Regions from separate parts of the Paenibacillus sp. FSL R7-0331 genome, predicted to be linked through region 1. Evidence: riboswitches for the same ligand, from Rfam matches in the RefSeq annotation. Region 1 holds a riboswitch; each other region holds the start of a gene.

Region 1 (7,958 bases):
AGGCCGATCGGAAGCCGGTTGCCGCCCCACACATTATTGACCAGAATATCAAGCCTGCCCTGTTCATTGGCAATCTGACGGATAGCTGCCTCTGTCTCCTGATCACGGGTATGATCACAGCGGATTGCGGCGCCTTCACCGCCGTTCTCCACAATTTCACTGCAGACCGAATCTATCGTTCCTCTTAGCTGTCCAGCCTGCTTTAGTCCTGTGCTTCTGCCGGTAACATAAACAAAAGCTCCTGCCCGTGCCAATTCCAGTGCGATTCCCCGCCCTGCCCCTCTGCTTCCTCCGGTGACTAAAGCAACTTTTCCTTTGAGTGTTGTCATCTTTGTATCCTGCTCCTTCCAATTATAAAGTGGTCCATTGCCTGTGCTTCTCAGCTTTCTATTCATATTATATCCTTTATATATGTCACCAATTGACATATATAAAGGATATAATAAAAAATAAAAGGGTTTCGAGCGGAAAGGAGCTTAACCATGAGGGCTGACCGTTTATTATCCATACTGCTTCTGCTGCAGGCCCGCGGCAAAGTCAGCTCTCGCGAGCTGGCCGGACTTCTTGAGGTCTCTGAACGGACTATAGTGCGTGATATGGAGGCACTTAGCGCGTCCGGCGTTCCAGTATTCGCCGAAAGAGGACGAGACGGCGGCTGGTTGCTGCCGGCAGGCTACAGAACCGCCTTAACCGGGATGAAGCCGGGGGAGATAGGTTCACTGCTCCTGACAGCCGATTCTGCTGTCATAGAAGCACTTGGCATCAAGGAGGACTATTCCTCTGCCGTCCGTAAGCTGGAAGCGGCTGCCGCCCAGCCGCAGCACTCACAGATCCAGCTGCTTAACCAGCGCATTCATATCGACGGCGCAGGCTGGCATCCTTCCGGCGAAGCGTATCCTTACCTTACTCTCCTGCAGGAAGCTGTATGGACAGATCATAAAGTCTTGATTGTATACAGTAATAACGATGAGCGCAAAGAGCGGCTGATCTCCCCGCTGGGTCTCATAGCCAAACGCGGTGTCTGGTATGCCGCTGCCCAAAGCGGCGGGGAGCTGCGGACTTTCCGGGTATCCCGGATTATTTCTGCTGAATTAACTGATGACGCCTTTACCCGTCCGGCAGGCTTTGATCTGGCCCGTTACTGGGAGGAATCCACCGCTTCATTTAAGGCAGCACTGCCCCGGTATCCTGCTACCCTGCTGCTCAGCATCTCCGGCATGAAATCCCTCAGGCAGGAGCGTTATGCAGCCGTACTGACTGCAGTGCCTTCTTCCAAAGCAGGCTGGCAGAAGGTTCAGGCTGAGTTTCACACACCGGAATCAGCCTGCAAAATCATTTTGTCTCTGGGACAGGAGGCTGTTGCAACCGCGCCTGAGGAGCTGGTGAACATGCTGGTAGAATCATTACGGGGAACCTCTTTTTTATATGAAGAAATTGCGCAATCCGCCTCAGCCGGAGAATCTGGAGTTTGAAGTTTTATGTCAGTTTTTACAATAGACTGTTTCCCCGCAGATCACCTATACTATTACAATACACACCATCTTTTTTAGGGGGAATTTTATTATGGACTGGATGACCAAGCTTCCGTTAAAGCAGAGAATCGTTGCCGGCTGTTACCTTGTTGCCGCTTTGTTCGCTGTTCCGGTTTTAATCACTCTTGTAATGATTGGCAAAATCGTTCTCGGCATTATCCTTATTGCTGCACTGGCCGGTCTGACTTATCCTCTCGCGCGTTTCGTTGAGAGAACGCTTACATCTTCATTTGATGAATTCTCCAATGTTACCCACACCATTGCCAAGGGCGATTTTACAAGCCGGGCTGATGAGAACGGGTCGATGGGCGAGGTCAGCCGCTCCTTCAACGTTATGATTGACAAGCTCAAGAGAATTCTGACCGAAGCGTCACAGATCACACGCCATGTAATGGATGCCAGCAGAGGCATCGAGGACAAGAATCACAGCCTGAAAATTGTAATGGCCCAGGTGGCCTCCTCCTCCAACGAGCTGGCGGTCGGCGCCAATGAGATCTCAGCGGATATTGCGGACATGACGGAATCCATCAAGGATATTGAAACCAAGGTGGCCAACTACACACACTCCACCAAGGAAATGAATAAACGCTCCATACATACGCTTGAATTGGTTGAGCAGGGACGTCTGTCAGTAGATACCCAAGCAGAAGGCATGCGCAAAAACATCGAGGCTACCAATAAGGTTGCCGGTACCATTGAGGCGCTCTCCCAGAACGCACGCGGCATTTCCATGATAGCCAAGTCCATTACCGAAATCGCTGAGCAGACCAATCTGCTGTCGCTGAATGCTTCAATTGAGGCGGCACGCGCAGGTGAGCACGGACGCGGCTTTGCCGTTGTCGCCCAGGAGGTCCGCAAGCTTGCAGAGGAGTCAACCGCCTCAACCAAAGAAGTCTTCGGCCTGATCCGCAGCATTGAAACCGATATTAAGCAGGCTGTAGAGAATATCGCGATTAACGAAGAGGTTGTACAGGTACAGAATGAACTGATCGTGGAAACGGCCCATATCTTCTCCCAGATCGTCCAAAGCGTTCAATACATAACCGAGCAGATCGCCGCCTTTTCCCAGGAAAGTGACCTTATGCTGGAGAGCGCCCTCAAAATTTCCGGTGCCATTGAAAATATATCGGCAATTACCCAGCAGACGGCAGCCGGTACTGAAGAGGTGTCCGCAGCCATGAATGAACAGATCAACGCTCTCCAATCCGTTGCTGATGAGACAGACAAAATGACCCAGGCAGTATTCCAGCTGCAAAAAACCATTCACATTTTCAAGTTCTAAGCAAGCATTACTTCAGTCCTAGAGCTGCCGCTTACATCATGCGGCAGCTCTTTTGGTTTTTGTAAGACGGATTCACTGAATTGTCCTGCAATTCGTCAATTTTCGCACTTTTCTGCATAATTGTATTGACAATGATAGAGTTAAAAATATATTGTAAAAGTAAATTTAACCAAAGAAATATTATCCAACTTAGTACCTAACCAAATATCGGCAAAGTTCTCCGAAAGGAAATGACGCAAAGCCATGGATCTACAGTCTCAAATCTTGGGGCCAGGATAGCCAGGTTGCAGCCGGGACGTTAGAATAATTACGTTCTTAACGGCTATACGTGCAACTGGCCTGTGCTCATTAGAGCACAGGCATTCTATTGTCACTGGAGTCGCTAGAAAAATACACAACGGATAGGGTGGAACTCTTGAAAACAGTCGCAGATTATATGGCTGAGGCACTTTACAACCTTGGCGTAACACATTCCTTTGGTATTATCGGCAAATCTATTTGTCCTATAGCTCTTAAGATGGTTGATTACGGCATTGAATTTATTCCGGGCAGACATGAGTCCAGCTGCGGCTTCGAAGCCGCCGGCTATGCACTCAAAACCGGAGGGCTTGGTGTTGCCTTCGGGACCTCAGGCCCGGGCGGAACCAACCTCCTTACTGCAGCAGCACATGCCAAAGCCAATAACCTCCCTGTTCTGTTCATTACCGGTCACCAGTCCATTAAAGAGCTCGGAATTCCCCAGTGCCAGGACTCTTCATCCTATCTGGCTGATCTGGCGGATATGTTCAGACCGGCTACCTTATTCAGCAAGCTGGTAGAGCGCGGAGATCATTTCAGTACGATTTTTAATCATGCCATTTCTATAGCCCTGAGCGGCAAACGCGGACCGGTACATCTGTGCATCCCTTTTGATGTGCAGACCGAAATGCTTGAGGAATGCCGCATTGTCATTCCAGAGCGCGAGACTGTTGTCAGCACTGGTAATTTCGAACGCGTAATCGCTGCTATTAACGAATCAACCCGTCCGCTTATTATCGCCGGTAAAGGCGTTAACCGGTCAGGAACACACCAGGAGCTTATTCAACTGGCCGAAACCTTTAATATCCCTGTTGTTACCTCGCCGGGCGGAAAAGGCGCTATCGCCTGGGACCATCCGCTGTACCACGGCCCGTGCGGTGTAGGCGGCTGCAAACACGGGGATGACATGCTGAACAGCAGCGATCTTTATATTGTGCTCGGCTCACGCCTGAGTGATATGACAATCTGCAATCTAAAAGCCGAGAATCATCCGGCAACACTGATTCAATTCGATTCCGATCCTACCTTTGTCGGCAAAATCTTGAATTCGCAGACGATTTCGGTCAGCGGTGATCTGCGTGACAACCTGAGCTACTATCTTCAGCATATCGACAGGGATACCGTTATCAGACATGAAATTACAGCAGATGCTAATTACCATGACGAATTGCCTATATTGCCTAAGCTCTCGATTGCTTCGGTCCTAAGTACACTAAGCGATCAGATTCCTTATAACAGCTCGGTATTTGTAGATGATGGCAGCCACGGCTTCCATGCCGTGAAATGGTACAATGTTAAGAAGCCGGGAAGCTTTATCTTTGATGCCTATTTTGCCTGCATGGGCAACGCTATCGGCATGTCGATCGGCGCCAAGGCAGCATCACCTGATGAGACCGTTCTCTGCATCACAGGAGACGGCTGCTTTATGATGCTGGGCGCAGAGATCAATACTGCAGTCTGCAAGAACATTCCGGTTATTTTCATCGTGGTTAATAACATGCAGCTGGATATGGCACTCAAGGGTATGGAAAAGACAACCGGCAGAATCGACGGTACCCTCTTCGAGGTTCCGATGGATGCAGCGAAATTCGGTGAGTCCCTCGGCGCCGTAGGCTATAAGTGTGAAACTGCGGAGCAATTTGCCGCAGCTATTGATGACGCAGTTGCTTCAGGAAAGGTAGCTGTTATTGAACTGCTTACTGACCGTGACGAAATGCCTCCGACGGCGCACCGGGTATTGAATCTTTAATAACATTATTCAGGGGGTTTTCTTAAGTGGAAAGTTCAGTGAACAGCGGGCTCAAGCATTTTACCAATCTCTCCGGAGACTACGGCAACAAGCAGTTAGCGCCGATTAAAGAACATTTTCCGGAATTGGCTGAGTATATTATGGGCAATGCCTACGGCGATATTTTTCAGCGTACAACGATCGGCTCAGACTGGAAGGAAATTGCCGTCATTTCAGCCCTGATCACAATGGGCCAGTTCGAGCAGCTTGGCGTTCATTATGTAATGGCCCTGCGTGTCGGCATGACTGTAGATCAGATCAAAGGCATCCTGCTGCATCTGGTTCCGGCTATCGGTGCTCCAAAGGTCATCTCTGCCTTCAATGTACTGCTTGCCACGCTGGAGGAAATCAAGTAGCTTTTGAATATGTAGAACATCCCTATCTTGTTTTGGAGGCTTGAGCAAATGGGCAAATATGTACTAAAAACCGATCCTGAGAACAAAAAGCTGCATATTTATCTGGAAGGAACCTTTTCCAATGAGGACGGCCTCAGATCAATTCAAGCCTACCAGCAGGTCGTTAATCCGATTATCCCCTCTGAATATGAGCTGCAGATCGACTGCCGCAAGCTGAATGTCACAGCTCCGGATGTGGTTCCTTTGCTGGAAAGCTGCTTTGTCATGTTCAAATCGGACGGTTTTCAGCAGGTTACCCTTGCTCTCGAAAACAATCCGCTGCTCAAGATGCAGCTCTCCCGGCTTGGACGTAAAGCCGGGCTTGAGAGCATGCTGATTGTTCCTACTTTTCAAGCTTAATTACTCAATAATGCTCTAATCAACAAAAGCAACCTGCGGACAAGTGATAACTTGCCTGCAGGTTGCTTTTGTTATGGCGGATACCCTTATTTCGATTCCTGCCAAAACGAGAATCAGAAAGCGTCTAATGCCTTGCTTCATGCTTCTCCCAGCCCATAGTCCGCTCTACTGCGTCTTTCCACACGTTATAGCGTTGCTCCCTCTCTTCTCCGTCCATCCGGGGCTCAAAGTCACGCTCCGCTTTATTGAAGCTCTCCAGCTGCTCTCTGGACCAGATTCCGGAGGTCAGACCGGCCAGCAGTGCTGCACCCAGCGCTGTTGTTTCGGCATAGGTGGTACGGGTCACTGTGCTGCCGAGAATATCCGCCTGGAACTGCATCAGCAGATCATTGCGCACGGCCCCGCCGTCAACCCGCAATCCCGTAAGCGGCATACCGGCGTCCTTCTCCATTGCGCCGATTACATCACGGGACTGGAACGCCAGTGCCTCCAGCGTAGCCCGTACGAGATGACCGGCGGTTGTGCCCCGGGTGAGGCCGAAGACGGCCCCGCGGGCATACATATCCCAGTACGGGGCGCCAAGCCCAGTGAACGCAGGTACTACTACTACGCCTTCACTGTCTTCCACCTCAGCAGCCTTCTGCTCGGAATCAGCCGGCCCGTCGATCAGGCCAAGCCCTTCATGCAGCCACTGCACAGCGGCTCCGGCTACAAATACACTGCCTTCAAGCGCATAATACAGCTCGTCTCCCATTCCCCACGCAACGGTGGTCAGCAGGCCGTGCTTGGAGGTAACAGCTTCTGTTCCGGTGTTCATGAGTATGAAGCAGCCTGTACCGTATGTATTTTTGGCACTGCCCGCTTCCAGGCAGGTATGGCCGAACAACGCAGCCTGCTGATCGCCGAGCACAGACCGGATAGGAATTTCCGCACCGAACCAGCGGGTATCCGCGATGCCGAAATCTCCGCCGGACATGCGGACTTCCGGCAGCATCGCCCGGGGGATATTCAATTCCTGAATCAGCAGATCGTCCCATCTGCGTTCATGCAGGTTATACAGCATCGTCCGTGAAGCATTGGTCACATCTGTCGCATGCACAGCGCCGCCTGTAAGCTTCCAAATGAGCCAGGTGTCCACAGTACCGGCCAGCAGCTCCCCGCGTTCAGCACGCGCTCTGGAGCCCTCCACGTGGTCCAGAATCCAGGCCAGCTTGGTCGCAGAGAAGTAAGCATCAACCACCAGGCCTGTCTTGCCGGCAATCTCCCGGGCCAGCCCCTGGCGCTTGATCTCCTCACACTGCGGTGCTGTACGCCGGTCCTGCCATACGATCGCCGGATACACCGGCTCCCCCGTCTCCCTGTCCCAGATCAGCGCCGTTTCACGCTGATTGGTGATGCCGATCGCCGAAATGTCCGCAGGCGCAACAGAGCTTGCCTGAATCGCATCTCTGGCTGCCGCCAGCTGGCTCTCCCAGATTTGCTCCGGATCATGCTCCACCCAGCCGGGCCGGGGAAAGGACTGCTTAATATCATATTGCCCCTGGCCTACCATACCGGCTTCTTGGTCAAACAGTATAGCCCTGGAGCTGGTAGTCCCTTGATCCAATGATAAAATCATCAATAATTGCCTCCTAAAGTGACGGGTATGTTATGTTCCACGTTGAACAAGATTAAAGGAGTCCTTTCAACAAAAAGCACCTCTGCATTCAGAGGCGCTGTCAGTCTAAGTCTGAATTTACTGTTTTTCGACAGGAAGCCGTAGCGTAAAGGTCGTGCCTTCGCCAAGCCTGCTTGCGGCAAATATCTGTCCGTGATGTGATTCGACGATATTTTTAACAATGGCCAAGCCAAGTCCGGTACCGCCAGACTCCCCGCGGACACGGGCCTTATCAGCCTTGTAGAAGCGTTCAAAGATAAAAGACAGGTCATCCGGATGAATTCCGGCGCCCTGGTCGCGAATCGCAAGCTCCAGATAACGGCGGCCCTCCAGCACGATGGAACTGCCTGTAATAGAGATCTGCTTGTCGGCCGGAGTGTGTCGGAATGCATTATCCAGCAGATTCGTCAGAACCTGTTCCAGCTTGTCTACATCCGCAAACTTAAGCAGCAGTTGCCCCTCAGGCTTGTGCAGCTCCAGAATGATATCACGTTCCTTGGCACGCACGGTAAATTTGCGGTAGATACGTTCGAGCAGCTCGCCCATATCCACCTGCCCCATCATCATATCGGTATGACCCGCTTCCATCCGGGCGAGATCAAGCAAATCCTTGACCAGCCTGCCCATTCGAAGCGATTCATCATGA
Region 2 (7,958 bases), 3.0 Mb from region 1:
GTGACGGGCGGTGTGTACAAGACCCGGGAACGTATTCACCGCGGCATGCTGATCCGCGATTACTAGCAATTCCGACTTCATGCAGGCGAGTTGCAGCCTGCAATCCGAACTGAGACCAGCTTTGCTGGGATTGGCTCCACCTCGCGGCTTCGCTTCCCGTTGTACTGGCCATTGTAGTACGTGTGTAGCCCAGGTCATAAGGGGCATGATGATTTGACGTCATCCCCACCTTCCTCCGGTTTGTCACCGGCAGTCACTCTAGAGTGCCCAGCTTAACCTGCTGGCAACTAAAGTCAAGGGTTGCGCTCGTTGCGGGACTTAACCCAACATCTCACGACACGAGCTGACGACAACCATGCACCACCTGTCTCCGATGCTCCGAAGAGGGGCACTATCTCTAATGCTTACACCGGGATGTCAAGACCTGGTAAGGTTCTTCGCGTTGCTTCGAATTAAACCACATACTCCACTGCTTGTGCGGGTCCCCGTCAATTCCTTTGAGTTTCAGTCTTGCGACCGTACTCCCCAGGCGGAGTGCTTACTGTGTTAACTTCGGCACCAAGGGTATCGAAACCCCTAACACCTAGCACTCATCGTTTACGGCGTGGACTACCAGGGTATCTAATCCTGTTTGCTCCCCACGCTTTCGCGCCTCAGCGTCAGTTACAGCCCAGAAAGTCGCCTTCGCCACTGGTGTTCCTCCACATCTCTACGCATTTCACCGCTACACGTGGAATTCCACTTTCCTCTTCTGTACTCAAGCCACCCAGTTTCCAGTGCGACCTCAGGTTGAGCCCAAGGTTTAAACACCAGACTTAAATAGCCGCCTGCGCGCGCTTTACGCCCAATAATTCCGGACAACGCTTGCCCCCTACGTATTACCGCGGCTGCTGGCACGTAGTTAGCCGGGGCTTTCTTCTCAGGTACCGTCACTCCGGTAGCAGTTACTCTACCGGACGTTCTTCCCTGGCAACAGAGCTTTACGATCCGAAAACCTTCATCACTCACGCGGCGTTGCTCCGTCAGGCTTTCGCCCATTGCGGAAGATTCCCTACTGCTGCCTCCCGTAGGAGTCTGGGCCGTGTCTCAGTCCCAGTGTGGCCGTTCACCCTCTCAGGTCGGCTACGCATCGTCGCCTTGGTGAGCCGTTACCCCACCAACTAGCTAATGCGCCGCAGGCCCATCCCTTAATGACAGATTGCTCCGCCTTTCATTCTCTTCTCAGGAGAAAAAAGAAATTATCCGGTATTAGCTACCGTTTCCGGTAGTTATCCCAGGTTAAGGGGCAGGTTGCCTACGTGTTACTCACCCGTCCGCCGCTAAGCTTACCCCGAAGGATAAGCTCCGCTCGACTTGCATGTATTAGGCACGCCGCCAGCGTTCGTCCTGAGCCAGGATCAAACTCTCCAAATTGGTATTTAGAAAGAGCGATTGCTCATTTTGAAACATCTGACGAGAATTTACATTCTCTACTTTTGGATCTCACCGAAGTGATCTCCAGATACTCACTCGTTGTTCAGTTTTCAAAGATCAAGCTCGTCGTCGCCTTCGATTATCTCGTCAGCAGCAACTCTTATAATATATCACGTTTGTTTCAGAAACGCAAGCTTTATTTTGAAATTTCTTTTTCAATCAATTTCTGATAAACTTTGACGCGCTCTAACAACGCTTACCTATAATACCCCACATCCATGACAAAAAGCAACCCCTTAAGCAAAAAAAAAGACACATCGCTTAAGAACTTAAGCGATGTGTCTTGATAAGACTATATTTCTTCCGTCATTAGTAGAACTTTGCAGGGCTATACTTGCTTGCTACTTTTGTCAGACCAACATCTTTGCTATTCTTAGCCAGTCCGGCGTCCACAGTAGTATCAATTGTTACCCATTTGCCGTTAAGCAAAACTTCATTCCAGGCATGGTAGGTCGATACATAGCTGGTGTTACCCATAACCAGTTTGGTCGGGATACCTTCACTCCGCAGCATTGTTGCGAACAGTGATGCATAATCGTAGCAGATCCCTTTCTTAGTAAGCAAAGTGTTGTCATTGCTAGGGATATAGTCCTGTGTTACTGTAGCAGCCAAAGTGTTGTCATACTTAACGTTAGTTACGATGTAGTTATAGATTGCTTTAACTTTAGCCTCATCAGTAGTCAGACCCTGTGTAAGCTGTTTCGCTTTCAGTACGGCTTTATCGGAAGAGGTCCATTTAACATTCTGTACGGAACTCAGGTATACGGCGTTAGCATTGCTGAGGTTAAGCTCTACATTCTCGGAAGATACTACTTTGTATTTGTTGCCGGTTGTGTTCTCAAGAACGGATACTTTATAAGTGCCGTTGCCTTGTTGCAGCGGGAAGGATTCAGTAGATTGGGAAGCATACAGGTTGTAAGTGTAGCTGTTGCTGTCTTTAGTGATCATAACCTTGATGCGCTTGTCAGCAGGTACATCATAGGATACTGCAACAACACCCTGGTCCAGCTTCGATGTATTCAACCAGCTTGAGTCTGCAGTTGCAGCAGAAGCTGTGCTTGTCTGAACGGAAGTAACAACTACGAATAGTGTTAACAGCATGAAATAAAATTTTTTCATGGATAAAACTCCTTTCGGTAGCTGGCTGCCATCCTTACGGGAAGGCCCTTTAGCTTTGCGTCCCTACCTTTCGATAGGTTTGCCGTTATCGTGTGCAGCTTTATCTCTTCTCTCAATCTACCATATATACTAGATTCTGGATTAGATAGCCAACAAAAAAAGCCCTTCATTCGGTAGCTGGCTGCCATCCTCGCGGGAAGGCCCTTTAGCTTTGCGTCCCTACCTTTCGATAGGTTTGCCGTTATCGTGTGTGCTTTTATAGTTATATACTACCATATCTTTGCCCAGATACAAGACCTAAATTACTAGATTTCCAGCATTTTTTGTTAAATTTTTTTCTATTCTGCGCAAAATCTCTTCCTATATCTGTTTTTATGTCATTTTAGCATGAATAATCAGCCGGTGAGTCGGGTTAACAAGCGGATCGCAGGTAATCAGCGTTAGGATTTTGTCCTTATCATTTCCGTTAAGCACCGACACATCCGTCGGCTCTACAATAGAAATATCATAGACTTCGTACTCATATTCCTCAGCACTTGTCTTAATCCGGATCGTGTCCCCGATCTTTATTTCATCCAGCCTGTTAAAAAGCCTGCCTGCCGTTCTGGATCTATGTGCAGCAATAGCCGCATTTCCCGCTTCACCCAGCGGGGCTGTCTCCTTCATATGGGCGGCAGCGTGCTTCATGTTTGCCTTGGTCGCACCTTCAAGAACAGGAAGCTTAAGGCCGATCCGGTCGATCTCAATAATTCCGGTGATTTTGCCGCCTACTGCAATCTCGTCTGACGGCTCTTCTGACGGTGGTGCTTCTTCCTCCTGTGCCGATTCTTCAGCCAGCAGCTGGGTAACCTCGGCATAGGGCTTCTGCAAATCCGGCTCCGTTACCGGAGCAAGCTCGCTGTAGGCCTGTTCTGCTTCCTCGAGCAGTTTCGCCTGCTGCCGGTCGTTATACCATTCGTTTGCTTTTGGATACAGCATGATAAGGACGCCTGCCAGTATAATTAAATAGGATAGCTTCCGCATGAATATCCCCCCGTTTGTCCCGGACAAGGTAACCCCCGCCCTGATAATTGCTTAGAATACCCACATCCGGCTTCCAAAAAAATTAATAATAACCGTAATTCCTGTAACCAGCACCTTGGCAATCAGCACCTGAATACCGAAGCTGCCTGTCAGCAGATGCATCAGCAGCACCGAGATGCCCAGCACCGTCAGATTGAGGATGATAAACCTCACCAGCTGCAGCCGGTCAGAGCCGTTTTTGCCAGCGTCGCGGTCACGGAAGGTCACTTTTTTGTTCCAGAAAAAGCTGTTGGCGGTACCTGCACTGTATGAAATCACCTGCGCAGGCGCATTCATCATGCCCAGTGAATGCAGCAGAGTAAATAGTGCAAAATCAATCAATGTATTAAGCAGGCCTACCGCGTTGAATTTCAGAAACTGGATAAAGCCCTCATTCCGTTTTTTACCGCTCATTCCGTATACCTTCCCGCTTGTCAATGTACTCCCCGTCCTCATACCCCCGGGTTTCACGCACAATATACAGCGGCCGGTCCTTGGATTCATCGTAGATCCGACCGATATATTCACCGATTACCCCGAGCAGCATCAGCACAATCCCGTTAAAGAGCAGATTCACGCCCACAATGGAGGTCCAGCCGGGAACAGCCCAGGTTGTGAACAGCTTTTGGAACAGGATAAAGAACAGATATAAGAAACTGGAAAAGGCCAGAAAGAAGCCGACATAGGATGCGATTTTGAGCGGTTTATGGGAGAAGGAGGTGATACCGTCCAGGGCAAAACGGACCATTTTCTTCAGCGGATACTTGGTTTCTCCGGCAAAGCGCTCCTCACGCACATATTCAACCATGGTCTGACGGAAGCCAACCCAGCTTACCAGCCCCCGTACATAACGGTTCTTCTCCTTCAGGCCGCGCAGCACGTCGCATACTTTGCGGTCAATCAGCCGGAAATCGCCAGTGTCGGTGGGAATCTCCACGCTTGTCATACTGCTTAAGAGACGGTAAAAGAGCTTGGCGGTCACTTTTTTGAACAGCGTCTCACCGTGGCGCTTAAGCCGCTTGGCGTAGACAACCTCATAGCCCTCTTTCCACCTTGCAATCATCTGCAGGATAACCTCAGGCGGGTCCTGAAGATCGGCATCAATAACAACTACCGCCTGCCCTTCAGCATAGTCCATCCCGGCGGTAATCGCGACCTGATGGCCGAAATTGCGGGAGAAGTCAACCAGCTTGACATTCGCGTCACGGCTGCTGATCCCGCGTATAATCTCAGCTGTGCGGTCACGGCTGCCATCATTGACGAAGACCAGCTCGTAGGAATCACCACATTCGTCCATAACCTTCTTGAGACGCTCATACGTATGCTGAATGACTTCCTCCTCATTGTACATCGGGACAACTACACTGTATCTGGCTTTCACCTTTGTTCCTCCTAAAAGTTTTATGGAGCTTTACTTCATTGGGATGCTTCGCAATAAAACTCGCTCCGGGAAGCATACGCCTAGTTTTATGGAGCTTCACTTCATTGGGGCTGGCTGGCCCCCTTAGAATACCCAGGACGGGAACCAGCGCAGCATGATATTTACGTAATCGGCACTAACCTGCATTCCTGATAGTACCGGATAGAACATAATGAAGAGTACGGCGGCTGCCGCTACATAAGCATAACGGATTTTGGAGGCTCCGGGAACCTTGCTGTCCAGCAGCTTCATTACATAGACAATAGCCAGAATAATAAACGGTACCATTGCAAAATAGTGATACAGGAACGTCTCGCGCGGAACGAGCATCCATGGCACGTATTGCGAGAAGAAAGCGATCCATAGCATATAGAGGCTCTTCTCTTTGCTTCTGATGGTAAGCCAGACCGCACCCAGCATAGCGAAAATCCCGGTCCACCAGATCAGCGGATTACCCATAGTAACAATACTGCTCACCCGGCCTTCCGGCAGGCCTTCACCGCCGCTGAAGAACCAGACCGGACGTTTCATAAACGGCCATTCCCACCAGGAGGAGGAGAACGGATGCGTAGCTACGAGCTGGCTGTGATAGTTATACATGTTCTTCTGCGCATCAATCAGCCCTTTAATAGTATAACCCTCTGCCGTTACGGACAGCACCGGTATAAAGGATAAGGCGTAGACTACAGCAGGAATAATCACAAAAAATCCGACGCAGCTTGCCAGTGTAATAATGGTGTTCTTCCAGAAGGACTTGTCGGCTGTTCGGCATGCTGTCTTAATCTCCTGGTCACCCAGCTTGCCTTCGGCAAGCATACGCCCCGCCGCCTTATATTCCTTGTAACGCTCAAACAGCGATAACGCGAGCATAATTGCAAGTCCGGCCCCGCCGTATAACACAATCCACTTGGAGGCGACACCTATGCCGAAGAAGAGGCCTGACCAGAACAGCGGAACCAGGGTTTTGCGCAGCGGAACACGGTAGAAATTCATTGTAAAATAACGCTGCATGAAATAGAACATCAGCATAATAAAGAACACGCCGTACACATCAATGGTAGAGATACGCGTCTGGGTAAAATGCATGAAATCCAGCGCGAATAATCCCGCGGACAGGGCCGCGTAACGGGTAGTGCCAAACAGCCGCAGCCCCATCATATAAATCAGCGGCAGCATCGCCGCCCCGAACAGGGTGCCGACAATCCGCCAGCCGAACGGATTGACGCCGAACAGCTCCATTCCGGCTCCGATCAGGGTTTTGCCGAGCGGCGGGTGCGTATTCTCGTAAGCTACAATACCCTGGAAATGTTCATACGCGGTACGGGCATGATAGATCTCGTCAAAATAGGTGCTGTTCATAAAATTAGAGTTTTCAGGAACAAGCGACTGCTCATCGAACAGATTGGCAGGCTCACCTCTCTTGGTAGCCGCTCCGGCATCCGGTGTTACACCGGCTACAGGAAGCGGGGTTTTGCTCCCACCCTGCTCATAGAACGCGATCTCATTCAGGGTGAAGCCGGGCGAAGTTACAGTAAGCTTCACATATCTTGCGGCTACATTCAGCGGCTGGCTCTTCCAGATGAATACATTGCCGACATCCTCACTCACATCCAGCGGGCTTCCCCATACGTCCGGTGTTTCGCTGAATTCGAGCTTGAATTTGCCGGTGCCTACACCGCCGAATATCTTTACATTCTCAAGCTGTCTGCTCTGGCCAAGATCAACATAGAAGCTCTCGCCGCTGGCTGCCGGCTCCCATAAGGTTTCCGGCGCCTTAGTGGAACCAAGGTTAACCAGGGCAATAACTGTATAGACTGCCGTAATGGCAAGCATCCAGATCCAGTCCTTACGCTGCAGCCTGAACTTGGACTTGCCTGCGGATTCAAGCGGCCGGATGCCTTCGGCCAGCGCCAGATCGGCTGCATAATGCTCAGCATCTGTAACCGGAGGTGCAAGCGGCTTGATTTGTCTGCGGATATATACCATATACCCGGTATACAGCGTATAGGCCAGCAATCCGAGATTGGCAATGGAGGTCACAATAACAATTCCGTCTGTCGGCGGGTTGCCGCCGGCATTGAGATGGGCCAGGGTGTAGCCGACATTGATGTACTGCGTAAGCGTGAAGCCCAGGAACATCGTCAGGAACCGGCGGTCCCTGCTCTCCATATAGCTGAACAGGCAGAGAATAAGGGCCGGATAAATATAACGCTCATGCATTTTGGTGCCTAGTACGAAGACAACAGCAATCAGAACAATTGCAATAAAATAAGACTTGGACAGCTCCTTACGGTCTTTGCGGAATGAATAATAGGCTGCGGCTGCAACTGCGGCCAGAATAAAAACAAAGCCCCAGACACGGTAAGTTATACCCAGCCAGGTCACATCCATAGCCGACCACATCGGCCCGGTGAGAGCGTACAGGTTGAACGCATTAACCGTCGAATACGGGTAGGACGACAAAGTGCTCTTGTACAGATCGATCAGCCCGATGAAGCCGCCGTTATTCCAGAAGAACGGGGCTGCCAGCAGGACAAAGCTCCCGAGGCCGTAAAGTGCGCCGTAGGCCAGCTGCTTCCAGGCCCGGTGATGATAGAACGCGAACATCAGCACAGGTGTAAAGATCAGCGCCTGAGGCTTAACAAGCACTGCGATAGCGAAGAAGATTGCCGAACGGACAAAGGTTTTATCAGCTGCCCCCATAATGCTCAGCAGCAGGAAGATCATGAAGAAGGAATCAGCCTGTCCCCAGGCGGAGGAATCCATTAATACAGCCGGATTGAACAAATAAAGCAGCATCAGGCCCATAGCCATTCCGCCGCCCAGCTTCTTGCGGCCAATCTTGTAAATAAGCCCGGCAAGTACAAGGTCAGACAGGATTGCC
Region 3 (7,958 bases), 2.7 Mb from region 1:
GTGCCGCCCTGCAGCTCCTGCAGGCTGAGCGTGTTGGCACGGGCCTTGGAGGCCAGCCCGAGAATCTGGCGCTCAATTTCCGGGAAGCTGAGCCGGTCCGCATCGCGGACAACAGGGACGACCAGGCCTTCCTTGGCGGAAACAGCGATGCCGATGTCATAGTATTTCTTGATCAGCAGCTCTTCGCCGTCAATCTCTGCATTCAGCAGAGGATAGGTCTTGAGTGCGCCGATCACGGCCTTGGTGAAGAAGGACATGAAGCCGAGTCCGACATCATGCTTCTCTTTGAAGGCATCCTTCCGCCGCTTGCGGATGTCGAGGATTGCCGACATGTCCACCTCGTTGAAGGTGGTCAGCATCGCCGCCGTCTGCTGCGCCTCGACCAGGCGGCTGGCAATGGTCAGCCGCCTGCGCGACATGCGCTTGCGCTCTACGGCTTTGCCGTCCTGCGGCGCTGCATTAGCCGCAGCGGGCTTGTTCGCCGCAGCCGGCGCGGTCTGCGGCGCCGGTGCCGCTGGCGCAGCGGCCGCCTGGCCGGCTGCGCCGTGGCCGTTCACATCGGCCTGGGCAATCCGGCCGATGGGGTCGCGGGCAGTGACCTCGCCGAGGTCGATGCCCCGCTCCCGCGCAAGCTTGCGCGCCCCCGGCGTAGCCAGGGCCGCAGTGCTGCCGGCCGCGCCTTCGGGAGCGGCCGGAGCCGGTGCAGCGGCAGCGGGTGCCTCCGCTGCCGGAGATGCAGCAGCAGGCGCAGCGCTGCTGCCCCCTTGTGCGCTGCCGCCAGCGCTGCTATCCGCAGCCGCGCCACCTCCAGCAGCCGCGCCGGCACTGCCGATCACGCCGATCGCTTCGCCGACGGCGACATTCTCGCCCGCCTGGCGGAGGATGGCGGAGATCACGCCATCCTCCTCGGCGCTGATCTCCAGGTTCACCTTGTCGGTCTCAAGCTCAGCCAGCACATCCCCCTGGCCGACAGTGTCCCCTTCTTTTACCAGCCACTTGTAGATCGTTCCTTCGGAAATGGACTCGCCCAGATCGGGTACTTTAATTTCGGACACAGGCCGTTACCTCCCTAAACTTCATAGTTTACGTTATGATGACACCGTCCTCCGGTCAGGAGGACGGTACAGGCGCTTGTACTTGCGAGTTCAATTTCAGGGCTTCTGTAACTATGCGGCGCTGCTCGAAGGTATGGACATCCGCATATCCGCTGGCCGTGCTGGACCGTTCCGGACGGCCGATATACCGTACGCTGACCTGCTGCGGAGAGATATCCCGCAGCCGGGATTCGGCATAGCTCCAGCCGCCCATGTTTTTGGGCTCCTCTTGTACCCATACAATCTCCTGCAGAGCACTCAGGCTGTTCAGATGTGCCGCCAGCTCGGCCTGCGGGAACGGATAAAGCTGCTCCAGCCGGAGAATATGCAGCCAGGACCAGTCGCGGCCGCCTGCTGCTTCGAGCTCGGTCTGCAGGTCGATAGCCACCTTGCCGCTGCAGATAACCAGACGCGTAACCTCAGCCGGCTTGCTGCCCAGCAGCGGCTCAGGAAGCACAGCCTGGAAGCTGCCGGAGGCAAGCTCCGTTCCCGGGGATGTGCTGCGCGTGTTGCGGATCAGGCTCTTCGGAGCCATGATGACCAGCGGACGGGCGTCCGGCTGCCCGCACAGGGCGGCCTGGCGGCGCAGCAGATGGAAATACTGCGCGGCGCTGGTCAGGTTCGCTACCGTCCAGTTCTCTTCAGCAGAGAGCTGCAGGTACCGCTCCAGCCGGGCGCTGGAATGCTCCGGCCCCTGGCCTTCGTAGCCGTGCGGAAGCAGGATCGCGAGATTGCTGCGCTGTGTCCATTTGGCCCGCCCGGCGGAGATGAACTGGTCAATGATAACCTGGGCGGCATTGGCGAAATCGCCGTATTGGGCTTCCCAGATTACAAAGGTATCGGGCGCAAAAACATTATAGCCGTACTCATATCCAAGCACCGAGGCTTCTGATAGGGGACTGTTGTAAACCCCGAAGGAAGCGCGGGAGGAGCTGAGCTGATGCAGCGGTGAATGAAGAGCTCCGGTCTCGCTGTCATGCAGCACCAGATGGCGGTGGGCAAAGGTGCCGCGCTGCGAATCCTGTCCGCTGAGGCGGATCGGAGTACCGTCCTTCAGGATCGTCCCGAAGGCCAGCGTCTCGGCCAGAGCCCAGTCGACCCGTTCCCCGTCCTTCAGCGCATCCTTGCGGCGCTGGAGAATCCGCGCAAGCTTCGGATATACCTTGAAGCCTGCAGGTGCAGTCAGCAGCTCGCTGTTGATCTCCTGCAGGGTGCCGAGCGGAACGGCTGTAGAGCGCGGAGCTTTGGATTCTGCTTCAAGCACCACCGATGTTTTGGAGTCGCCATTCTTATGCTTGCCGGCCTTCATGGCTTCAAAGGCAGCCTGCAGTACGCCTTCCGAGTCGGCACTCATCCGTTTTACATCTTCCGCTGTAAGAATCCGTTCACTCTGCAGCCGTTCGGCATACAGCCTGTAGACCGTCGGATGATTGCGGACTTTACCATAGACAACCGGCTGGGTTGTCTCGGGATCATCCATTTCATTATGTCCGTGGCGGCGGTAGCCGATCAGGTCAATTACAAAATCCTTTTTGAACTGATTGCGGTAGCTGCTGGCCAGACGGACGGCTGAGATGCAGGCTTCCGGATCATCGGCATTAACGTGCACAATCGGGATTTCATAGCCCTTGGCCAGGTCACTGGCATAATGGGTGGAGCGTGAATCCTCACTCTCCGTAGTGAAGCCGATGCGGTTATTGACGATAATATGCACTGTACCGCCGTTCTGATAACCCTTCAGTTTGCCGATATTAAGGGTTTCCGCGACAATGCCCTCACCGGGAAATGCGGCATCGCCGTGCATCAGCACGGCCATAGCCTTGCTGGTATCCAGCTTAGGCAATCCCGGAGTGCTCCGGTCCTCCTGAGCTGCGCGGGTAAAGCCCTCGACTACCGGGTTAACGAATTCCAGATGGCTCGGGTTGTTGGCCAGTGTAATCCGGGTGCGTACCGTTTCCCCATGCCGCACAGCCCGGTCTGCGCCGAGATGGTATTTGACATCCCCGGTCCAGCCGTAATTGATCCCCATGGAGCCTTCGGAAGGGAACAGCTCTTTATTAGGAGAATGATGGAACTCTGAGAAAATAATATCATAAGGCTTACCCAGAATGTGAGCCAGTACATTAAGCCGTCCGCGGTGAGCCATACCCATGAGAATATGCTCGGCACCGTCGTGTGCGGCAGCACGTACAATCTCATCCAGCATCGGCACGAGCGCATCGTTGCCTTCAAGGCTAAAACGCTTCTGGCCGACAAAGGTTTTGTGCAGGAAGGTCTCGAACTGCTCCACCTGAATCAGCCGGTTCAGCAGCTCCTTGCGCTCTTCGTTATTCAGCGGAGCCGGGGAACTCAGTGACTCAGCCTGGCTGTTCAGCCAGCGCAGCTCCTTCTCATCATGCACATGCCCGAATTCGTAAGCGATGGTCTGAGTATAAGCCTGCAGCATCCGCTGTACCGCATCCCAGGCAGTTTTGACGTCTGCGGGCGCATTCTCCCAGATGAGCGAGGCGGGCATAGCTGTGAGATCTTCACGGGTGAGATCATAAGTCCGGAAGTCCAGCCACTGGGCCATCGGGTTCTCTCCGCGGTCAAGCGGGTCGATATTGGCGGCGCGGTGGCCATGTATACGAATATTAGCGATCAGTTTGGAGGCTCTTACAGCCTTCCGCAGCCATTCGGCATCTCCTGTTACAGCGGGCGGCGGAGCCTGCTCGGGTAACGGTGTCATCGGTGGAGGCCCGTTAGTAGTAAAAAGATCGCGGTAATTAGGTTCTACTGAAGAAGGATCCTTGATAAATTGTTCGTACTTGTCTTGAATATAGCCCAGATTCGGTCCGTGATAACTGCTCCAAACGGATTCATTATAGGGTCCTTTGGCTGCCATGAATACATCCTCCTAACGGATGAACCCCACATGCGCCAGAAAAACACCAGCGGCTGGTGGGGCTGATATGTTTGCGGTTACATTGCACCTCTATTGTGCTACTTTAGAGCGTGCTAATCAATTCATACTTTGTGCTGTACCGTTCGCAAAACGGTATGATTCAGGCGGGAATTCATCCAGAACCACTATAAATGCAAACAGCTGATTGGAGTGATGGGAACGGGGTGAAAGAAGTCTATTTCTTTTCTGGGAGAATGGTCCGGAAGCTTCAAAAGATTCAGGGCATAGCGCACAGTTTTCATATAGTTTAATCAAAATACTACAAAATGAATCGTTAATTCCGAAGATATTCCCTTAAAATATTTCCAATAATCGACACACTTTGTTAGATGGATGCTATATAATGTTATTGCAGATAGCGGTTTCATACATCTATAAGCTGGTATTAGCCAGATCCTTTCTTGTAAAGGGTCCAGTAAAGGGTAAACCTGGACGAAAGACAGGGGCACAAAGTCTCGGATCTAATGTAGAAATACTATGATGGCCGGACTGCCTGGGGACGTATAATCTTAGGAGGAGATTTCTTGGATAAGTCCAACCAGGGCAATGACAGAGAATTACAGACGGGTGATCTGGATCTGGAATGGGTGTATTTGATGATGGCGGCCAGACAGGCCGGCCTCAAGGCGGAGGAGATCCGCCGGTTTTTGAGTGAAAGGGCTTTGCAGGCGATGTAATACAGAGGGTCATCCGGATGTTACATACAGAGAAGGGCACAGCGAAAGCGGCTGTGCCCTTTTTTGAATAATCAGAATGCCGGGGTCCCCGCAAAGTAACTGCGTCAGCTTCCATGTTAAGGCCCCACCTGGTGGGGTTATTTTGGCATGTCAGAAAGAATATAGTGGGGTTGCTTTGAATGTCAGGGGATAACATCAGCCTAATCCTTCTGCTCCAGCCGCCATTTCTGATAGTCGAGGAACTCTTTGAATTCCCGCTTGCTTATCCCTGAAGCCATAGCTTCCTGTGCCAGGCGCAACCATTCACCGTCGAGTGAGTGCTCCTGCGCTTCCAGCGGCTCCCCGTACAGCAGGATATGAATAGATACCTGTAGCGCATCGGCCATTTTCTCAATGAATTGAATAGAGGGATTGGACTGAATATTTCGTTCTACATTGCTAAGGTATGATTTCGCTACGTCCGCCTTATCCGCCAGTTCGGATAATGACAGGCCCTTCTCCAGGCGGAGCTGATGAATGCGATTTCCTAAATGTTCCGGCACAGTTAAACGCCCCTCCGCACTTTTTGTTAACAGTATAGCAAATAACCCTACAACGGACAAAGCACTACCTGAATCAATGTATGAATCCCGTTCAGAATGTTTTCATTATTGTTCACCTCACTTTAACTCCCCGAAGCAGCTTCACTATACCCGTTGAAAAAATTCGAAATCCCTAAGACTGTTCTCTAAAAAGTACGAAAACATGAGCGAATCAGCGTATAAAGGAGAAAACGACCGCCAAAAACGTTCTTTATAACGAATTTGCTTAAAAATGAGGGTTTAAATTATGCAGGAACATGACATATACTTATGCCAAGGTTCTTTATAACGAACAGTATATGTTCTTCATAAAGATCAAATGACTGATAGACGAACTAGTCTGCATGCTATGTGCGGCTACTAAAGGAGAGGCTCCTGTGAGGCTTTCACGAACTTCGCGTAAGAAAAATAACCGCCGGTTAATCCTTCCGCAGCTTGCGGGAATTGTAGTGATCTCAGTCTATGGCATCGGTCAGATCACTTCACCGACCTATGCGCTTATAACCGGCAGTGCAGCGGCAGAATCGGGTATTACAAGCGCCTTTGTTTTTCCGGTAACCGTGGACCAATTAGCAAATCAGGCCAGTGAAGCGATGAACCGGGCTGTTCTGAAGCGTGAGGCGGCCAAAGGGGTGTTCGCAGACATCGCGGATACGAATGCGGATTCCGAAGCGGCAGAAGGACAAATGAGCGGCATACAGGAGGCTGCTGAACAAGCACGCGGAGCTGCCGCGTCTGCAGCTGAACTGCTGGCGCAGCTCGAAGCCTACTCCCTGCGTTCACAGCAGGATCTTGCACAGCAGAGAGAGGAGATAAGGCTCCGGCTGGATTCCTTTGCTGTTACCTTTGAACAGCTGGAGGCGGCTCAGCAAACGGATACTTCTGTATTCGAGCAGCTGCTGGCTCAGGCTAATCTCACCATAGTCGAATTTCAGGAGATGGTCCGCAGGCTTGCTTCAACTGTACGGGTAGATACCTATGTTCAGGCAGCCTACCAGCAGGCGATGACAGCGGCCTCACAAGCCGGAACTTATGCTGATGAAACTTCACAGCTGTATACCCAGGCAGCGGACGCACTACAGGAGCTAAAAGCTGCCGAAGAGAAAGCCAAACTCGAAGCAGAGGAGAAAGCCAAACTCGAAGCAGAGGAGAAGGCGAAACTCGAAGCAGAGGAGAAGGCGAAACTCGAAGCAGAGGTGAAGGCGAAACTCGAAGCGGAAGATACAGCTAAGCCCGATACCGGAGAAGAGCAGGCTAAGCCTGAGGCTGAGGAAGCGGCCAATCCCGGGGTGAGCGCACCGGCTGATCCCGACGCACCTGTGACGGAGACGAATGCTGACGGCATAACCGTAAAAATAGGACAAAACAAAACGGATTTCAAATAAGGAGATGCCTGAAGTGATTCTCAAATGGACCCGCAATATACTCATGTATGTTTTGATGGCGCTGTTTCTGGTCGTGCTGATATCAGCGGTAACCAGCAGAATGAACGGCGGAACACCCAAGATTCTGGGCAAGGAAATTCTGACTGTCCTATCCGGTTCGATGGAACCAGGAATTAAGACCGGGGCTATCATTGCAGTTAATCCGGTGAGGGATCAAGCCGGGCAGACCGCCTTTCAGCCGGGGGATGTTATTACCTACCAAGCTTTGGATGGATCAGGCAGCCTGATCACTCACCGGATTGTAAGCATCAGCGGCACCGGGGCTGAGCTTGCCTATATCACCAAAGGCGATAATAACGACGCACAGGACCCTTCGCCGATTCCCGCAGGAAATGTAGTTGCAAGCTATGCCGACTTCACGGTTCCATGGGCCGGGTTTTTGATGAACTGGGTGAAATCGACCGCCGGCATCATTATTGTGATCCTGATTCCCGGTGTTTATCTGGTGATCTCATCGATTGTAACGATGTTTAAAGCGATTATGCGGATGGATGACGATTCTGCAGAGCCGCAGGCGGCAGCCGGTGACTCACCGCCGGTAACGAACGGTTGATGCTTCCTTTCAACGCGCTCATGCGGTTAGGGAAGATTCAATAAATATTCTATTATATTCTCCATGCATGGAGACCAGGAGGAGACAAATTACAATGGCTAACCTTAAAAAGACAATGGCAATGGCAATGGCGACTACTGCACTGGGGGCTACTTTAATTGCCGGAGGGTCCTTCGCGATCTTTACGAGTTCGGTACAAAACACAGGCAATACCTTTGCCGCAGGCACGCTCAAGATCGGACTGGATAAAGAGGATACGGATACTCCATACGCCAAGTATTTTAATCTGACCAACTGGGCTCCGGGCGACTCCAGCATTCAGCCTGTAGTAGTAAGCAATGAAGGTACGCTAGAGCTGCGTTACGACCTGGCACTGGCTGTCGGCGGCGATCTGGGCGGCGGTACCCATCCGGTCACCATTAAGGTGTACTCGGATGCTGCCGGAACTATAGCGCTTACCGCGACGGACCGTGTGCTGGCTGTCGGCGCTTCTGAGACCCTTTATGTCAAAGTGGAGTTCCCGAAAGATGCCGGCAATGAATATCAGGGCAAATCCGGAACAGCCAGCATTAAGGTGGACGCAGAGCAGACTAAGAATAATTAACAGCCGGACCGGTCTGTCATAGCGGCTTTATATTCATACAAAAATTTAAAGGGGGGATGC
Region 4 (7,958 bases), 2.8 Mb from region 1:
GTTGGCAATCATATAATCAATCTTGGCTTTGGTGCTTGTAAAGGTTAAGCTGCGGCGCTCCACATCACGCATGAACTCCGCTACAGCCTCCTGGTCTTTATCGAGCTGGAAAAATCCGGTCTCGTCTCTCTTCATCAACATGTTATTCAATTCAATATGCCGCAACCCGGTTCACCTCCTGTTTAATTCGCTCCACATCGCCGAATGTTCCTGACAGCTCGAACTTGCCGACTACCGGCACATTATACCGCTCTGCAATCAGGTCTGCGCTGTGGGCGTACAGCTCACCCCAGTTTTTGTTGCCGCTCGCGGCAATGCCTTTCAGCCTGGAATGGTTCTTCTCCAAAAAAGAAGACACCTTCTCGGGGATCTGCCCAAATCCGGTGGTGTATGTAACAAGCACGTAAGGCTCGTCGATCGTCATATGCTCTTCGATTTGTACAGCAGGCAGCTTCAGCTTGTTGATAAACCGTCTGACGTTGCCGGTTTTGGAATCGTAAGCAATCAGCATAGTCGCTCTAACCTCCTATAACAGTGGTTCTATTTAACCTTTGATAATGGTATTCTGGCAATCCGCCAGATATATGAGTTTAACTACTATATACACTACATTTAGGGGACTTCAATCATTTTACTACCATATGTTGAAAAGTCAATAGATCAGGAGGCCCTTGGCAGCCCCCTGAAAGCCCTTCAGAAACGGTAAGGCCAGGCCCCGTCTGCGATCTGATCTCTAAAATTTTATTCTATTTTTTAATAGTGTCCGGGTAGCCGCCCGGAAAGTGCCTCTGCAATCCCTTGTCCAAAAATCCATGCCGTTTCCGGCCTCTGTCTATGGTGCATGGAATGAAAAGCTTTCATAATAACGAAAGAAACGGTGGCAGTAATGAAAGAATGAAAGGATGAAGGCCTGATGTTTGAGGTGCAAGAGCTGGACTGGCAGGGACGCCGGCTGACGGTATTCCTGCCCCCTTCCTATGCATTATCCCAAAAACAATATCCTGTTGTGTACCTGCATGACGGTGCGACACTAATGATGAATAACCTGAATTATATGTACAGGCTGTTTCGCGAGGGGCTGCTGGCCGAGCTGATCGTTATCGGGATCAGCAGTTCTTCCCGAAATGATGATTATACACCCTGGCCGGAGTCTGCTGCAACAGAGGGAAGGGCGGATTTTGGCGGCAGAGGACCTGCCTATCTCAATGAAATCGCTGACAGCATTAAGCCTTACATTGATTCCATCCTGCGGACGGCTCCTGAACCGGAATCCACCGGAATGATCGGATATTCGCTGGGCGGGCTGGTGACGCTGCTGGCCGCTTACCGCCGTCCCGATGCCTTCGGGCGGTTCGGCATGCTGTCTCCCTCCATCTGGTATGAAGGGATGCTGGCGTATACGGAAGCTAACCCGCTGCCGGACAACGGACAGAAGCTGTATTTATCTGTGGGCAACCGTGAAGGGGTATACAAACAGAATATTCAGCGGCATGCCGTTACCTGCACGCTTCAAGCATACCGGAACCTGCGCGGACAGCTGGCTGATGAGCAGCGGCTGCGCCTCTCGCTTACAGACGGGGCGGCCCATGATTTAGCCTCTATGTCCGCACAGTTCCCTGAAGCGCTGCTGTGGCTGTTCGGGGCGGCTGAAGGACAGCAGACAGGGGCGGAGGTGAAGCGGGCTGAGATGGAAGCGGAGCTGTTATCACCGGTCAGTGCCTGCATGCTGCCCGGAACCGAGATGTGGGATATGACTTCGCTCTACAACGGATTAACATACCGGATATTTGTCCATCTTCCGCTGAAGCCTGCACCGCCGGAGGGATATCCGGTGCTGTACACCGTTGACGGCAACGCGTACTTTGCTTCGCTCAATGATGCCATGCGTCTGCAGACCCGGCACCCGCGGGGGCTGCCGTCCGGCATGATCGTCTCAATCGGTTATCCGGCAGACGGGCCGTTTGTGTCCGAGCGTCGCTTCAGGGACCTGACTGTGCCGGATGTTCAGCAGGGTCTGCGTCCGGACGGCTCGCCCTGGCCGGTTAACGGCGGGGCGGATGCTTTTCTTGACTTCATTGAGCAGGAGCTAATGCCGCTGATCGGGCGCAGATACAATGTGGACCACTCCAGAGCTGCGCTCTTCGGGCATTCCCTGGGCGGCTTCTTTACCCTGTATACGCTGATCCGCCGCGGCGGGCTGTTCAGCACTTATATCGCAGGCAGCCCGTCCCTCTGGTGGAAAGGCAAGGTGCTGTTTGATATGCTGCCTGAGCTGGAGGAGAAGCTGCGTAACGGGGAGCTTGCCTGCTCGCTGATGATTGGCATCGGCTCGGAGGAGGACGGTATGCTTGAGAATGCCAGAGCATTCTATGAGCGTCTGGTCCCATTTGCCGGCAGCGGGTTCAGCCGGCTGGCCTATAATGAATTCCAGGGCGAAGGGCATATGTCTGTGCTGCAGCCGCTGTTCAGTCCGATGCTGCGTTTTATTTTTGCGCCGGAAGGTGCCAAGCTCTGTATCTGAGAGCCTGCGGATAACAGTCCGATTTGACAAATCATCAGGATGCTTTATATTAGTAAGGGAGCAAGGAACCGTACTCATATTAACGCAGGCCGTAATTACAACAATTGATGCAGCGCGGTGTTCCGGATTTTTCCGGATGCTGCGCTTTTCTTCTATATATAGGAGAAAAAATAATGCCGGAAAAAATGGTATGTAACAGGTGCCCTGAGGGTATCTTCTAAGTATAGATCAGAGGTCGGGAAGGAGCGTATGCATAGGAAATGGGCAGTGTTCTTATTGCGTGGCTTTGTATGCTGTGTTTATTTTTTACATTTAATGATAAAGTAAGCCGGAAAATTTTTTATCCCGTAGCGCTGGTCGTTGTATTTGGCACTTTGGGCTATTGGACAGTTTTAATGTAACTTTTAGGTTCCTATCAGCTTATTTTCAGGTAGATCGTTTATATTGAATAAACCAGACACCCCCCAGTGTTATATGGTACCCTACAGGTCTTGCCAACTCCCATGGCAAGGCTTTTTGTTTTATTTTTTTAAAAGGAAAATAATGTGACATAATTCACAATAAAAAATCCGGAATTGATTTATATTAAATTTGTAATACTAAAGTTGAAAATAATTTATGCCGAAAAGAGGAGTATGAAAATGAATCATGAAGGTAATCTCCGCCGTGGTCTGGTGTTCGGCCTGTTTTTAAGTGTTCCGCTCTGGATGTCAATGATCGGCTGGCTGCAGCTGCTTTAATATAATAAAAAATGCTTGGGATGAACTGTCAGCGGGTAACCGGCCGGCAGTTTTTTTTCGTCTGATGAGATATATTATGCCTTTTATGAATCAGACAAGCATACAATACGATATAAATGGAATTCCGGGAGGGTTATTATTAATTAAAAATTTAAGTAGTTCGAATATACTAAATTACATTATTTAGATACTTAAATTTTAAACGATGAAAAACGAGTATTCCGGAGTATAAGAGAGGATTGGCTGACAATTAATAGAATGACATGGATCATAGGCTGGAAAACAGCTCTGAAAGCCTTTCCGTTCAGAAATTTCGATTATTATGGAAAAATATTATAAGGAATAGATTGACAATAATGCGGATCAGGGAATACACTTAGTTTAGTGCTAAAGTAACAAATGTCATAGACTACTTACTCTATTTCAACTACATACTTTCTCATGTATAATCGCAAACCGCCCGAAAGTGCGGGACGCAAAGCCAGGAGTCTACAGCCTTTGAGAGAGGGCTACGATCGTCCGGCCGCCGTGAAGCTTGACTTCCTGGCGGCTTTTTTTGTTCATTTTTTTAGGTGAAGGTGCTGCTATAGCCGGGGTTTATACCGCATCTTACGGGGGGAATTAATAATGAATCGTAAATCTGTATTCAAGTTATCTTTTGCAGTGGCTATGTCTGCAGTTCTGCTGGTCAGCGGCTGGCTGGCTTCCGCCGGACAAGGTAAGGTAAGGGCTGACAGTACTCCCCTTCCTGGCATTGCGGGTAAGTACAATGTGTTTATTCTCGGTGATCTTAAAGGCTACCACAGTGATTCGGAAGGCAGAATGGCTGCCGGCGGTCATATCACCCTTACCCAGGGCGGATATTCGGTAGGCCATAGTCTGAGTGCAGCAGAAATCTCAGAAATGGATTCGCTGGTGGCAGGCGGCAATCTGAGCTATGACATGGGGGAAGTTAACGGTAGTGCCGTGTACGGCGGTACTTACTCAGGCTCCGGCAAACCGCGGGGCGGGACGGGGACGCTAAGGCAGGAGGCGAATGTAATTAATTTTGCTTCAGAGTTTGCCCTGCTCCGCACTAAGTCCCTGCAGCTTGCAGCTTTGACTGTGAACGGCAAAACAGAAGACAACTACGGAAATATTAAACTGACCGGTACCGATCCCGTGCTGAATGTATTCTCAGTATCAGGAAGTACGCTTACGGGTGCTAATGAGCTGCGGATTACCGCACCGGAGGGATCTACCGCAATCGTTAATATTGACGGAGCCTCAGTCACGTTCAAGAACGGAAACGGGCTGACTGGCGTGAGTCAGAATAAAGTGCTCTATAACTTCCCGCAGGCGACAGCCTTGCGGATGGAAAGCATCGGTATCATGGGGACCGTACTGGCCCCGAATGCAGCAATTACGTTTAACAACGGGCAGATCAACGGCAGTATGATCGGAGCCTCCCTGGAAGGAAGCGGAGAGTTCCACCATAAGCCATACACCGGCCGCGACAACGGAACTACGCCTACAGCGACTCCGTCGCCGACACCAGTGCCGACAGCAACGCCGACACCAGTGCCGACAGCAACGCCAACACCAGTACCGACAGCAACGCCGACACCAGTGCCGACAGCAACGCCGACACCAGTGCCGACAGCAACGCCGACACCAGTGCCGACGGCAACGCCAACACCAGTGCCGACAGCAACGCCGACACCAGTGCCGACAGCAACGCCAACACCAGTACCGACAGCAACGCCGACACCAGTGCCGACGGCAACGCCAACACCAGTGCCGACGACGACGCCAACGCCGACAGTAGCACCGACGCCAACGCCGACAGCGGCACCAACGCCAACGCCGACAGCAGCACCGACGCCAACGCCGACAGCGGCACCGACGCCAACGCCGACAGCAGCACCAACGTCAACGCCGACAGCAGTGCCAACGCCAACGCCGACAGCAGCACCGACGCCAACGCCGACAGCAGCACCGACGCCAACGCCGACAGCAGCACCAACGCCAACGCCGACAGCAGCACCGACGCCAACGCCGACAGCAGCGCCAACGCCAACGCCGACAGCAGCACCGACGCCAACGCCGACAGCAGCACCGACGCCGACGCCGACAGCAGCACCGACGGCAACGCCAACAACGGCACCAACAACAGCACCAACAACAGCACCAACAACGGCACCAACAACAGTGCCAACAGCAGCACCAACAACGGCACCAACAACGGCACCAACAGCAGCACCAACAACGGCACCAACAGCAGCACCAACAACGGCACCAACAGCAGCGCCAACAAGCGCTGTAACGCCTGGTCCTACAGTGCCGGCAACGGCATCACCCACCAGTGTAGTTTCTATTCCGGGCGGAACTCCATCCACCCCGACCAGTCCGACGGTCATCGGGACGATTGTGACGGATGATGAACTGGAAATTGAAGATAATCCTGTGCCGCTTGGTCCCGGCGCGAGTGCAACTGCTGCCGCAGGCGGAATAATCGTACCACAAGCAACGCCGAAGCCGAGTCCGACAGCCGGACCGGGGCCGGAGGATGAAATTATCCTTGATGATGAAATACCGCTGGGTAGTGTTACTGATCCCGGCATTACAGAAGCAGCAGCCGCTACATTGCCGCAGACCGGGGAATCCAGTCCGGCACCCTATTACATTACAGGTATGACGCTGGCTGCCCTGGGGCTTCTGCTAAGCAGAACCAGAACCGGCAAGCGTAAAAGCTAACACGGTAAGACTCCGGCGGATGAAAGGGTAAGTCCGCCGGTTTATCTTAAAGGCTGCTGCCGGAAGATACTGCTCCGGGCAGCCTTTTTTTTTCTGCTGTTAAGCAGAAAGATTGTTGCAGATAAACGGATGACTGAACATAAAGGAGATCATTCTATGTGGTTGATAGTAATAGCGGCAGTCCTTGTTATCGCTGCAGCTGCACTAAGCTATGCAGGCTTTTTTTTCTACGGGGTGGCGATCAAGCGTGCACCGAAGGCGTTTTTGGTTAGCAGTCCGGATCTGAAGGTTGACCCGCCTGTTGCCGGTGCCTCCTGGGGAGAAGGGGCTGAATGGGTTGCGCGCCAGCATTTCCGGGAAGTGAAGCTGTTTTCAGAGGATGGCCTGGATCTGAAGGGGTATTTTCTGGCGTCTGAGCAGGCTGCCGGCCGTACTGCTGTTATTGCCCACGGCTATTCCGGAAAAGGAAAGGATATGGGGGCAATAGCGAAAATGTATTATGAGCATCTGGGCTATAATGTTCTGCTTCCCGATGCGAGAGGCCACGGGCAGAGTGCGGGAGATTATATCGGCTTCGGCTGGCCTGAGCGCCATGATATGGTGAAATGGATTGAATGGGTGCTGGAAGAGACGGGGCAGCAGGCGCAAATTACGCTGCATGGGGTTTCTATGGGCGGGGCAACCGTACTGATGACTGCGGGGGAACGGCTTCCGGTGCAGGTCAAAGCGATCGTGGAGGACTGCGGCTACAGTTCGGTCCGAGCCCAGCTGTCCTACCAGCTCCGGCGTATGTACCGTTTACCGGCTTTTCCGTTCGTACAGTGCGCGAGTCTGGTTACCCGGATAAAAGCAGGTTATTTCTTCGGGGAAGCCTCTGCGCTTAAGCAGGTGCGAAAAGCCAAGGTGCCGATTTTGTTTATCCATGGGGATGCTGACAAGTTCGTACCGTTCTTTATGATGGAGGAGTTATATGAGGCCTGCAGCGCCCCGAAAGAGAAGCTGATTGTACACGGGGCGGGACATGGGCTGGCCTATGACACGGATAAGGCGGGCTATGTTGCAAAGGTAAGCGGTTTTGTTGAGCGGTATGTACATGATGCACGGGAATAGTCCCGGAAAAGTAGACGTGCCCGGTATCCGCATGCTGCGGCTACCGGGCACTAATATGTTCCACACATAGCTGTGCTTATCTGCAACGGATAAGCATCCAGTCTATGTCTTATAGGTATATTCATCCCCCGCCGTCCGTGAGTGACGGGTGTCGTAATTCCTTGTTATTTCCAGCAGCCGTATGGCGAGATAATCCTTCCAAAACGATAAGAGCCCTACCTCTCTCTTATCCTTGCGGCTCCGAGGCCGCGCCAGTGTGAATCGGAATGCTATATTCGAATTTAATCTCATAAAAAGGAAGAGTCATGCAAGAAAACGTAAGAATTTGTGTCCAAATTGCCGATAAAAAGAAAGAAGTAAAGCTATCGGCCTGACATCTTCTTGATGGGGATATCTATACACCTAAACAAATATTCCTTTATTATATCGCAGTATATCCAAAAATGCAAATATATATATAGGGACTGGGTAAGACCGGGGATGGGAGTGCTAATGAATATATACGGGGCATTTTTAAAAAAGCAGATCGGCAATTACTTATTTGGCTCCGTTGTTGCGGTCTTGGCGGTTGGAAGCCTGATATTGCTCTCTTCACTGGAGATCAGTATGGAGGAGTACGGCCGGCTGTTAATTGTACTGCTGCTCTCATTTGCAATTATGGCCATTACGGAGATCAGTGTATTTGTCAGGCATATCAAGCCGATCCGTGCGGCTCTGCTGGACCCGCAGCCTGCACTGGCCGTGCTGGAGAAAGCCTATCTGTACACGCATCAGCTGCCCAGGCATGCGGTCATACGGATTCTCGGGCCGCATCTTATGGGACTCTCTGTGCCGGCGGCTCTGATGACGAG

Evidence for each region. A riboswitch is a leader RNA that binds a small molecule or an ion and turns the genes downstream of it on or off. The one in region 1 is predicted to bind cyclic di-GMP.
Region 2: it holds a riboswitch for cyclic di-GMP, as region 1 does, so the genes downstream of both, R70331_RS02780 (transglutaminase-like domain-containing protein) here and R70331_RS19830 (thiamine pyrophosphate-binding protein) in region 1, are expected to answer to the same signal.
Region 3: it holds a riboswitch for cyclic di-GMP, as region 1 does, so the genes downstream of both, R70331_RS30890 (anti-repressor SinI family protein) here and R70331_RS19830 (thiamine pyrophosphate-binding protein) in region 1, are expected to answer to the same signal.
Region 4: it holds a riboswitch for cyclic di-GMP, as region 1 does, so the genes downstream of both, R70331_RS30925 (choice-of-anchor A family protein) here and R70331_RS19830 (thiamine pyrophosphate-binding protein) in region 1, are expected to answer to the same signal.

Annotation. Positions count from the first base shown of each region.
Region 1 covers NZ_CP009284.1:4,597,438-4,605,395, forward strand. The annotation lists gene R70331_RS19815 (SDR family NAD(P)-dependent oxidoreductase) at 1-329, opposite strand, end outside; gene R70331_RS19820 (helix-turn-helix transcriptional regulator) at 483-1,472, shown strand; gene R70331_RS19825 (methyl-accepting chemotaxis protein) at 1,564-2,814, shown strand; cyclic di-GMP riboswitch class I at 3,014-3,106, shown strand; gene R70331_RS19830 (thiamine pyrophosphate-binding protein) at 3,221-4,861, shown strand; gene R70331_RS19835 (carboxymuconolactone decarboxylase family protein) at 4,888-5,256, shown strand; gene R70331_RS19840 (hypothetical protein) at 5,305-5,655, shown strand; gene glpK (glycerol kinase GlpK) at 5,780-7,273, opposite strand; gene R70331_RS19850 (ATP-binding protein) at 7,391-7,958, opposite strand, start outside.
Region 2 covers NZ_CP009284.1:626,262-634,219, reverse strand. The annotation lists rRNA gene R70331_RS02790 (16S ribosomal RNA) at 1-1,413, opposite strand, end outside; gene R70331_RS02780 (transglutaminase-like domain-containing protein) at 1,783-2,592, opposite strand; cyclic di-GMP riboswitch class I at 2,606-2,686, opposite strand; cyclic di-GMP riboswitch class I at 2,762-2,842, opposite strand; gene R70331_RS02775 (class D sortase) at 2,965-3,615, opposite strand; gene R70331_RS02770 (GtrA family protein) at 3,667-4,068, opposite strand; gene R70331_RS02765 (glycosyltransferase family 2 protein) at 4,058-5,035, opposite strand; gene R70331_RS02760 (phospholipid carrier-dependent glycosyltransferase) at 5,159-7,958, opposite strand, start outside.
Region 3 covers NZ_CP009284.1:370,595-378,552, forward strand. The annotation lists gene odhB (2-oxoglutarate dehydrogenase complex dihydrolipoyllysine-residue succinyltransferase) at 1-1,055, opposite strand, end outside; gene R70331_RS01620 (2-oxoglutarate dehydrogenase E1 component) at 1,111-3,978, opposite strand; cyclic di-GMP riboswitch class I at 4,450-4,535, shown strand; gene R70331_RS30890 (anti-repressor SinI family protein) at 4,563-4,715, shown strand; gene R70331_RS01625 (helix-turn-helix domain-containing protein) at 4,916-5,257, opposite strand; gene R70331_RS31390 (hypothetical protein) at 5,674-6,681, shown strand; gene sipW (signal peptidase I SipW) at 6,695-7,294, shown strand; gene R70331_RS30230 (TasA family protein) at 7,389-7,898, shown strand.
Region 4 covers NZ_CP009284.1:475,714-483,671, forward strand. The annotation lists gene nrdE (class 1b ribonucleoside-diphosphate reductase subunit alpha) at 1-165, opposite strand, end outside; gene nrdI (class Ib ribonucleoside-diphosphate reductase assembly flavoprotein NrdI) at 152-511, opposite strand; gene R70331_RS30245 (alpha/beta hydrolase) at 914-2,521, shown strand; cyclic di-GMP riboswitch class I at 3,702-3,792, shown strand; gene R70331_RS30925 (choice-of-anchor A family protein) at 3,889-5,997, shown strand; gene R70331_RS02085 (alpha/beta hydrolase) at 6,154-7,107, shown strand; gene R70331_RS02090 (HD-GYP domain-containing protein) at 7,600-7,958, shown strand, end outside.